DNA from 2 places in the Acidovorax sp. 69 genome. Region 1 is predicted to be linked to the other one. Evidence: riboswitches for the same ligand, from Rfam matches in the RefSeq annotation. Region 1 holds a riboswitch; the other holds the start of a gene.
The links. Region 1 has a riboswitch for thiamine pyrophosphate ahead of thiC (phosphomethylpyrimidine synthase ThiC). Riboswitches for the same ligand answer to the same signal wherever they lie in the genome.
Positions count from the first base shown of each region.

Region 2: linked by a shared signal. The riboswitch ahead of CLU85_RS13550 (FAD-dependent oxidoreductase) and the one ahead of thiC (phosphomethylpyrimidine synthase ThiC) in region 1 are both predicted to bind thiamine pyrophosphate.

Region 1 is NZ_PGEP01000001.1:4,231,635-4,235,445, reverse strand. Features, by position in the region: gene CLU85_RS19445 (methyl-accepting chemotaxis protein) at 1-860, opposite strand, end outside; gene lpxC (UDP-3-O-acyl-N-acetylglucosamine deacetylase) at 1,123-2,046, shown strand; gene CLU85_RS23175 (hypothetical protein) at 2,061-2,237, shown strand; TPP riboswitch at 2,288-2,411, shown strand; gene thiC (phosphomethylpyrimidine synthase ThiC) at 2,528-3,811, shown strand, end outside.
Region 2 is NZ_PGEP01000001.1:2,957,139-2,960,949, reverse strand. Features, by position in the region: gene thiE (thiamine phosphate synthase) at 1-560, opposite strand, end outside; gene CLU85_RS13560 (thiazole synthase) at 553-1,362, opposite strand; gene thiS (sulfur carrier protein ThiS) at 1,382-1,579, opposite strand; gene CLU85_RS13550 (FAD-dependent oxidoreductase) at 1,576-2,709, opposite strand; TPP riboswitch at 2,763-2,907, opposite strand; gene thiD (bifunctional hydroxymethylpyrimidine kinase/phosphomethylpyrimidine kinase) at 2,976-3,811, shown strand, end outside.

The sequences.
Region 1 (3,811 bases):
GCGATCTCACTTGAAGCGGTGGCAATGCTGTCGGTCGCAGAGCGCACCTCGGTGACCAGTTTGCGCAGTGAGGTCACCATGTGGGCGAGGCCGTCGAGCATCGATCCCGGGTGGGCCGTCGGGATTTGCGTGTCGAGGTTGCCCTCGGCCACTTCTTGCATGATGGCGATGGCGTCCGTCGGTTCACCACCGATCTGGCGCAACACCGAGCGCGAGACGAAAAGGCCAATGACGCCCACCACGAGAAACACCGCCACCACCATGACCAGGCTTGACAGCAGGGCCTGGCGCAGCAGCGCATCGACGTCGTCGGTGTAAAGCCCCGAGCCGACCATCCAGTTCCACCCGTCGACCTTGATGATGTACTGCAGCTTGGGCACTGCGGTCTGCTGCCCGGGGCGCGCGAACATGGTGGGCACAAAAGCCTTGCCGTCTTTGCTGCTGCGCATGCCGTTCACGAGCAGGCCAATGATGTCCACACCCGAGCCATCCTTGACCTTGCCCAGCATGTCCTGTCCGTCCCATTCAGGTTTGAAGGGGTGCATGACGCCTACGCCTTCGGTGGTCCAGATGTAGAAATACTCGGTCTTGCCCTCGGCACCGCCATAACGTGCAATGCGCAGGGCCTCTTTGGCAGCTTTTTGTGCTTCTTCCTGTGGCATCGCACCGCTGGCGGCCTTGGCCTGGTAAGCGGCCACGATGCTATGGGCAGACTGGACCGCGGTGGTCAGCAAATCTTTGCGCGACTCGCTGATCAGTCGGCGCTCCTGCAACAGGGAGGTGACCGCCATGACCAGCAGCGCGGCCAGCGCGGTGCCAATCATCAGCATGACTTTCATTTTGAAGCTGAGTTTGCTCATGGTGTTCTCCGGTGGGGCGGCTTGTGTTTCTGTGTCATATGTGTTCGAGGCGCTGCCGTGCCGGTGGATAGGTCACCCGGTGCAGCTCAACAGTGCCCGCCGCTCTGGGATTGTGCGGCGAATGGGGCTTCGGGCGCAGTAGGTGAAAACGCGGCGGTAGCTTCACGTATGGGCGGCCGAAGCGGCGCTGTGTGCCCTGTTTCGTACGGCGCACAAGACCTCAGCGTGTGCGGGATGAGGCGCCGGAAACTAAAATACGGACATGCTCAAGCAACGCACCCTCAAGACATTGACCCGCGCCGTAGGCGTCGGGCTGCACAGCGGCCAGCGGGTCGAGTTGACCCTGAGGCCCGCGCAGCCAGACACGGGGATCGTCTTTCGGCGGGTAGATTTGCCCCAACCCGTGGATATTCCGATCCAGGCCGAAGCCGTCACCGATACGCGGCTGGCCTCGACCATCTCGGTGGGCAACGCCAAGGTGCATACGGTCGAGCATCTGATGTCAGCGTGTGCAGGGCTGGGCATTGACAACCTCTATGTGGACATCACGGCCGAGGAGGTGCCCATCCTCGACGGTTCTTCTGCGTCCTTCGTTTTTCTGCTTCAGAGCGCGGGCGTGGAGTTGCAGAATGCCCCCAAACGCTTCATTCGTGTAACGCGGCCCGTAGAAGTGCGTGAGGGCGAGGGCGCTGCCGCCAAGTGGGCGCGCCTGACGCCTTACCACGGCTACAAGCTCAGCTTTGAAATCGATTTTGACCACCCGGCGGTGGACTCCACCGGCCAGCGCGTGGAGTTTGACTTGGGGGCGGGCAACTACAGCCGCGACATTGCCCGTGCGCGCACCTTCGGCTTCACCCGCGACGTGGAAATGATGCGCTCCAACGGCCTGGCGCTGGGCGGTGGACTGGACAACGCCATCGTCATGGACGACTACAAGGTGCTCAACAGCGACGGCCTGCGCTACGACGACGAGTTTGTGAAGCACAAGATCCTGGACGCCATGGGCGACCTGTACCTCATTGGCAAGCCCTTGCTGGCGGCCTACAGCGCGTTCCGTTCGGGCCATGCCATGAACAACCTGCTGCTGCGTGAGCTGCTGGCCCAACGCGATGCCTGGGAGGTGGTCACGTTCGAGGACGAACGTGAGGCGCCCAGCGGCTTTGTCCAACCCGTGCGGGCCTGGTAGGAGCGGTCGCCGCCATGTTGATCTTTCGCTGGTTGGCCATGCTGCTGCTTCTGGCGGCCGCCGTGTCGTTTGCGTTCTATGCGGGCACGGGCCAAGCCCACTACAAGCGCCTGGGGCTCGTCATTCTCAAATGGACGGTGATTGCTGCCGTCTTTTTCTTTGCAGTGGTCCTCATCGGCCGCCTAGCCTGATGGTATGGCCCCAGCGCGGCTGACACCCTTTTTTCCGCTGGCCTATACTCGCGCCTGCTCCGGGGTGTGCGAAAGCGCTGAGATGCGAGGTGGCTGAAGAAATTCGGCCGGCTTTGCGAACCCGACGAACTTGATCCGGTTCATACCGGCGGAAGAAGAGCCGACCTCCTTGTCCCCGTGCCCGCAGTCCCTGCTGGCACGCCATGTCTCAGGTGCAGCCGCACTTGAGGGGCGCACAGGTCCATTCCGGAGCAGTTATCCACCGCCACCGGAACCAGGAGACCTGCCCCATGAACGCCCCCGATCCCCACGCCAAGCTGGCCAGTACCGAAAAATTCGCCGAGCTGCTTGCGCGCACCCGCGAGTCCTTCCCCGCATCCCGCAAGGCTTATATCCCCGGCCACCTGCATACCGATCTGCGCGTGCCTGTGCGCGACATTGCGCTGACCAATGGCGAGCTGGTCAGCGTGTACGACACCTCCGGTCCCTATACCGACCCGACCGCAGCGATCGACGTGCGCCAGGGCCTGGCCAGCGTGCGCGGTGGCTGGATCACTGGTCGTGGCGATGTGGAGCACTACGAAGGCCGCGCCCCCGTGGCGCTGGACGATGGGCAAAAGAGCGAAGACGCCACCCGCCTCGCCCAACTGCGTGCCGAGGCCGCAGCCCTGCAGCGCCAGCCGCTGCGCGCCAAGGCAGGTGCCAACGTCACCCAGATGCACTACGCCAAGAAAGGCATCATCACCCCCGAGATGGAATACGTGGCCATCCGTGAAAACGGCAAGCGCGAGTGGATGGCGCAGTACATGCAGGACGCAGGCCGCGAGAAGCGCCTGATGGGCAACCCCATGGGTGCGAGCATCCCCCGCATCATCACGCCCGAATTCGTGCGCGACGAAGTGGCCCGGGGCCGCGCCATCATCCCCGCCAACATCAACCACCCCGAGGTGGAGCCGATGGCGATTGGCCGTAACTTCCTGGTCAAGATCAACGCCAACATCGGCAACTCGGCCGTCACGTCGAGCATTGAAGAAGAAGTGGAAAAGCTCGTGTGGGCGATCCGCTGGGGCGCCGACAACGTGATGGACCTCTCCACCGGCAAAAACATCCACACCACGCGCGACTGGATCGTGCGCACCTCCCCGGTGCCGATTGGCACCGTGCCGATCTACCAGGCACTGGAAAAGGTGGGCGGCGTGGCCGAAGACCTGACCTGGGCGATCTTCCGCGACACGCTGATCGAGCAGGCTGAGCAGGGCGTGGACTACTTCACCATCCACGCGGGCGTGCGCTTGGCCTACATTCACCTCACGGCCCAGCGGCGCACCGGCATCGTCTCTCGCGGCGGCTCCATCATGGCCAAGTGGTGCATGGCGCACCACCGCGAGAGCTTCTTGTACGAGCACTTCGAGGACATCTGCGACATCATGAAGGCGTACGACGTGTCGTTCAGCCTGGGCGACGGCCTGCGCCCCGGCTGCGCATCGGACGCCAACGACGAAGCCCAGTTTGCCGAGCTGCACACGCTGGGCGAACTCACGCAAGTCGCCTGGAAGCACGACGTGCAGACCATG
Region 2 (3,811 bases), 1.3 Mb from region 1:
TGCAGTTCATGGGCGTTCAGTGCGTCCAGATCTTCCTGGCCCAGATGGATGCCGTAGGCACCGGCATTGATGGCCAACTGCCAATGGTCGTTGATGAACAGGAGCGCGTCAGTGCCTTGCACTGCCTGAACCGCTGCTTGCACTTCCCGTTGGATAGCCGCGGCGTCGGTGGATTTGAAGCGCAGTTGTACTGTGGGCACGCCCGCACGTGCCATGCGCCCCACCCAGTTGGCGTCGGGCAGCACGGCATACAGGCCCAATTCGTTGGGACAGGGTCTGAATTGCTGCGCGCGCGGCAGGGCTTGTAGACCGAAATCCTGGGGCTCATCTGGCCATTGTTGCGCGTGAACGGCTCCTGTGCGCTGCGTGCGCGCCAGCCATGCGAGAGCCAGGCACTCTGCATCCTGCGCGATGAATCCCAGTGCACTGCATGCCTGCAGGGCTGCCATATAGACCGGCTCCTGCGAGGTGGGTACGGGAGTTGGTTCGGGGGAAAAGCCCGCGAAAGTGGTTGCGTGGTGTTCCAAAATGGCTTGCGCCAAGGTTGCGGTGTCATGCATGGGCGTGGTGCCAGAAAGGGGTGCCCAACACGGGGGTGCTGGGTTGGGCTGCGTCTTGTGCCGCCATGGCTCCGGCCTGGCGCGCTGCGCGCCCGGCGTTCACCGCATCGGCGAATGCACCAGCCATCGCAACGGGGTCTTGGGCCAGTGCGACGGCGGTGTTGAGCAACACACCGTCATAGCCCCATTCCATGACCTGGCATGCGTGCGAGGGAAGGCCCAGGCCCGCATCGACCAGTAGCGGCACGCTCAGGCGTTCGCGCAATGTCTGCAGCGCGTAAGGGTTGACCGGTCCGCGCCCTGTGCCGATAGGCGCTGCCCAGGGCATCACGGCCTGGCAGCCCACATCGACCAGGCGCTGGCACAGCACCAAGTCCTCAGTGCAGTACGGCAGGACCTGAAAACCTTCCTTGATGAGGTGTTCGGCCACCCCCACCAGGTTCAGCGTGTCGGGTTGTAGCGTGTAGTCGTCGCCAATCAGCTCCAGCTTGATCCAGGGGGTGTTGAAAACCTCGCGCGCCATCTGTGCCGTGGTGATGGCCTCTTGCGCGCTGTGGCAACCGGCGGTGTTGGGCAGCACTGGCACGTTGAGCTTGCGCAGCAGCTCCCAGAAGCTGCTGCCGCTCTCGGCTGGATTGCTGCCCTGGCGCCGCAGCGACGCGGTCACCATGGCGGGCTGTGCGCGCAACACGGCAGCCTCCAGCACGGCGGGGGAGGGGTAGCGGGAGGTGCCCAGCAACAGGCGGCTCGCAAAATGCTGGCCGTAGAGTACCAAGGCGTCGGGTGTAGGGTTCTGTGTCATGGCGTGTGTCTCGGGTAGCTCAGCCGCCGGTCACGGGAGAGATGATTTCTACGCGATCGCCGGGCTGAAGGGCCTGCTCGGCGTAGCGGGTGCTGGGCACAAAGTTGGTGTTGACAGCCACGGCGAAGGGGGGGCGGGCTGCAATGGCGGCCACGGCGTCGGCCACGGTAGAGCCGTTGGGCAGTTCGTGCGAGATCTGATTGATCGAAATGTTCATGCCAAGGCTCGGGCGGTGGCACTGGGCGCGGCCGATGGGCTGGGCTCCAGTGTCAACGCCAGATCAAAACGTTGCGAAAGTGCTGATTGTCCTGTGTTCAGCACCTCCAGTGTCACATCCAGCAATGCGGGGGCAATCATGAAGCCGTGGCGGTACAGGCCATTGATCTCCAGCACGCCCTGGCGGGTTTTGCGGATGGCGGGCAGGTTGTCGGGCAGCGTAGGGCGGCACTGGGTTGCCAGCTCCAGAATGCGGCCTTCTGCAAAACCCGGGTGTACGGCATAGGCGGCGCTCAGCAGTTCCAGTGTGGAGCGCACGCTGGCGGGCGAGAGGTCATCCGACTCGATCTCGGTGGCGCCGATCACGAAAAGGTGGTTTTCCTTCGGCGCGATGTAGATGGGGTAGCGTGGGTGCACGAGCCGTGTGGGGCGTTGCAGCGTGACGTCGGGTGCATGGATACGCACCACCTCGCCGCGCACGCCGCGCAGCGCGCTCCACTGGCCTTTGGCGCCCAGCCCGCGGCAGTCCAGCACCCAGTCTGGCTGTCCTGGAGTGCCGGGTGTGAAGGTGTCAGGTGATTGGGGGCTGTGCCAGTGCATACGCACCGAGAGTGTTTCCATTTCCACCCCCAATGCCGCGAGCAACTGGCGGTTATCCAGCTGGCCTTCGCCGGGCAGGTAGAGGCCCTGTGAGAACCGGTGGGCCAGTGTGGGCTCTGCCTGCGCGAGGGCATCGCTGCTGAGTTTTTGCAGGCGGGGTAACTCGGGCACCCGATGTTGGTTGGTCTCCAATTGGCGGGTCAGCCGTTGGGCGTCGGCGGCGTCTTGCCGATGCCATACGATCAAGGTCCCAGCCTGCTGGAAGAACACCGGTTCAGCCAAAGAGGCCAGCAGTTGGGGCCAGCGGGTCAGGGCGTGGTGCCCCATGCGCACCACGCCGGGCTCCGTGATGGCGGATTCGGCCAATGGGGCCAACATGGCGGCCGCCACCGTGGCGGCAGATCCTTCGGCAGCCGGGCTGCCAGCGTCGTAGAGGTCGATCTGATGCCCTTGGCGAGCCAGTTCCACGGCAAGCATCCGGCCCATGAGGCCCGCGCCCAAAATGGCAAAAGAAGAGGGTTGAAGTGGCATAAGTCCGTCTGTGTGTCCGTGTGTTGGCTGGCAACAATGGACAAAACGGGGCTGTGCCGTTGGTGGAAACTCCCCACGCCAGCATGACCTGGATCGGGTAGCGGGGCAATTGGCAAGCGGAATGCTGTGCGGCCCCAGGGTATTTCTCAGTCCCACGCGATCCTTGACCGTGCTGGCGGGACACCCCTGTTTCGTCCGTAAAAATCAATTACAGCATATCCCTTGCGGCAGCGATTTGATGTGGCGCATAGGCCATAATTTTTGCCATGACTTCATCGATTTCCCAGCCCTTCGCAGCGCGCCGCTACGCGCGCGTTCTTTCCATCGCCGGTTCCGACAGCGGCGGCGGGGCGGGCATTCAGGCGGACCTCAAGACCTTCAGCGCCCTGGGCTGCTACGGCATGACGGCCATCACGGCCATCACGGCCCAGAACACCTGTGGCGTGACGGGCATCCATGGCATTCCGCCCGAGATGCTCAAGGCCCAGATTGACGCCGTGGTGCAGGACATTGGTGTGGACGCGGTCAAGATCGGTATGCTGCATTCGCCCGAAGTGGTGCGCGTGGTGGCTGACGCCATTCGCACCTATCAGTTGCCCCACGTGGTGCTTGACCCGGTGATGGTGGCCACCAGTGGTGACCGGCTGATTGCCCAGGAGACCGTGGCCGTATTGGTGCGCGAACTCTTTCCGTTGGCCGAGGTGATCACGCCCAATCTGGACGAAGCAGGCTGGTTGCTGGGGTGGCCCGTCGAAGGTGTTGAGACGCTGGACGAGGCCGCACAAGCGCTGCGGGCCCTGGGCGCCCGTGCGGCGCTGCTCAAAGGCGGGCACTTGCCGGGTGACTGGGTGGTGGATGTGCTGGCATTGCCGGACGGAACGTGCCAGCGACTCGCGTCCGAGCGAATTGCCACCCACAACGGGCACGGCACGGGCTGCACCTTGTCGTCTGCCATTGCTGCACACCTTGCCTTGGGCGCAACGTTGCAGCAAGCTGTGCAGCGTGCCCGCGCCTACATTCTGGGCGCCATCGCCGCAGGGGCGGATGTGCACACGGGCCGCGGCCAAGGGCCCCTCAACCACGGTTATGCGCCCTTGGCACA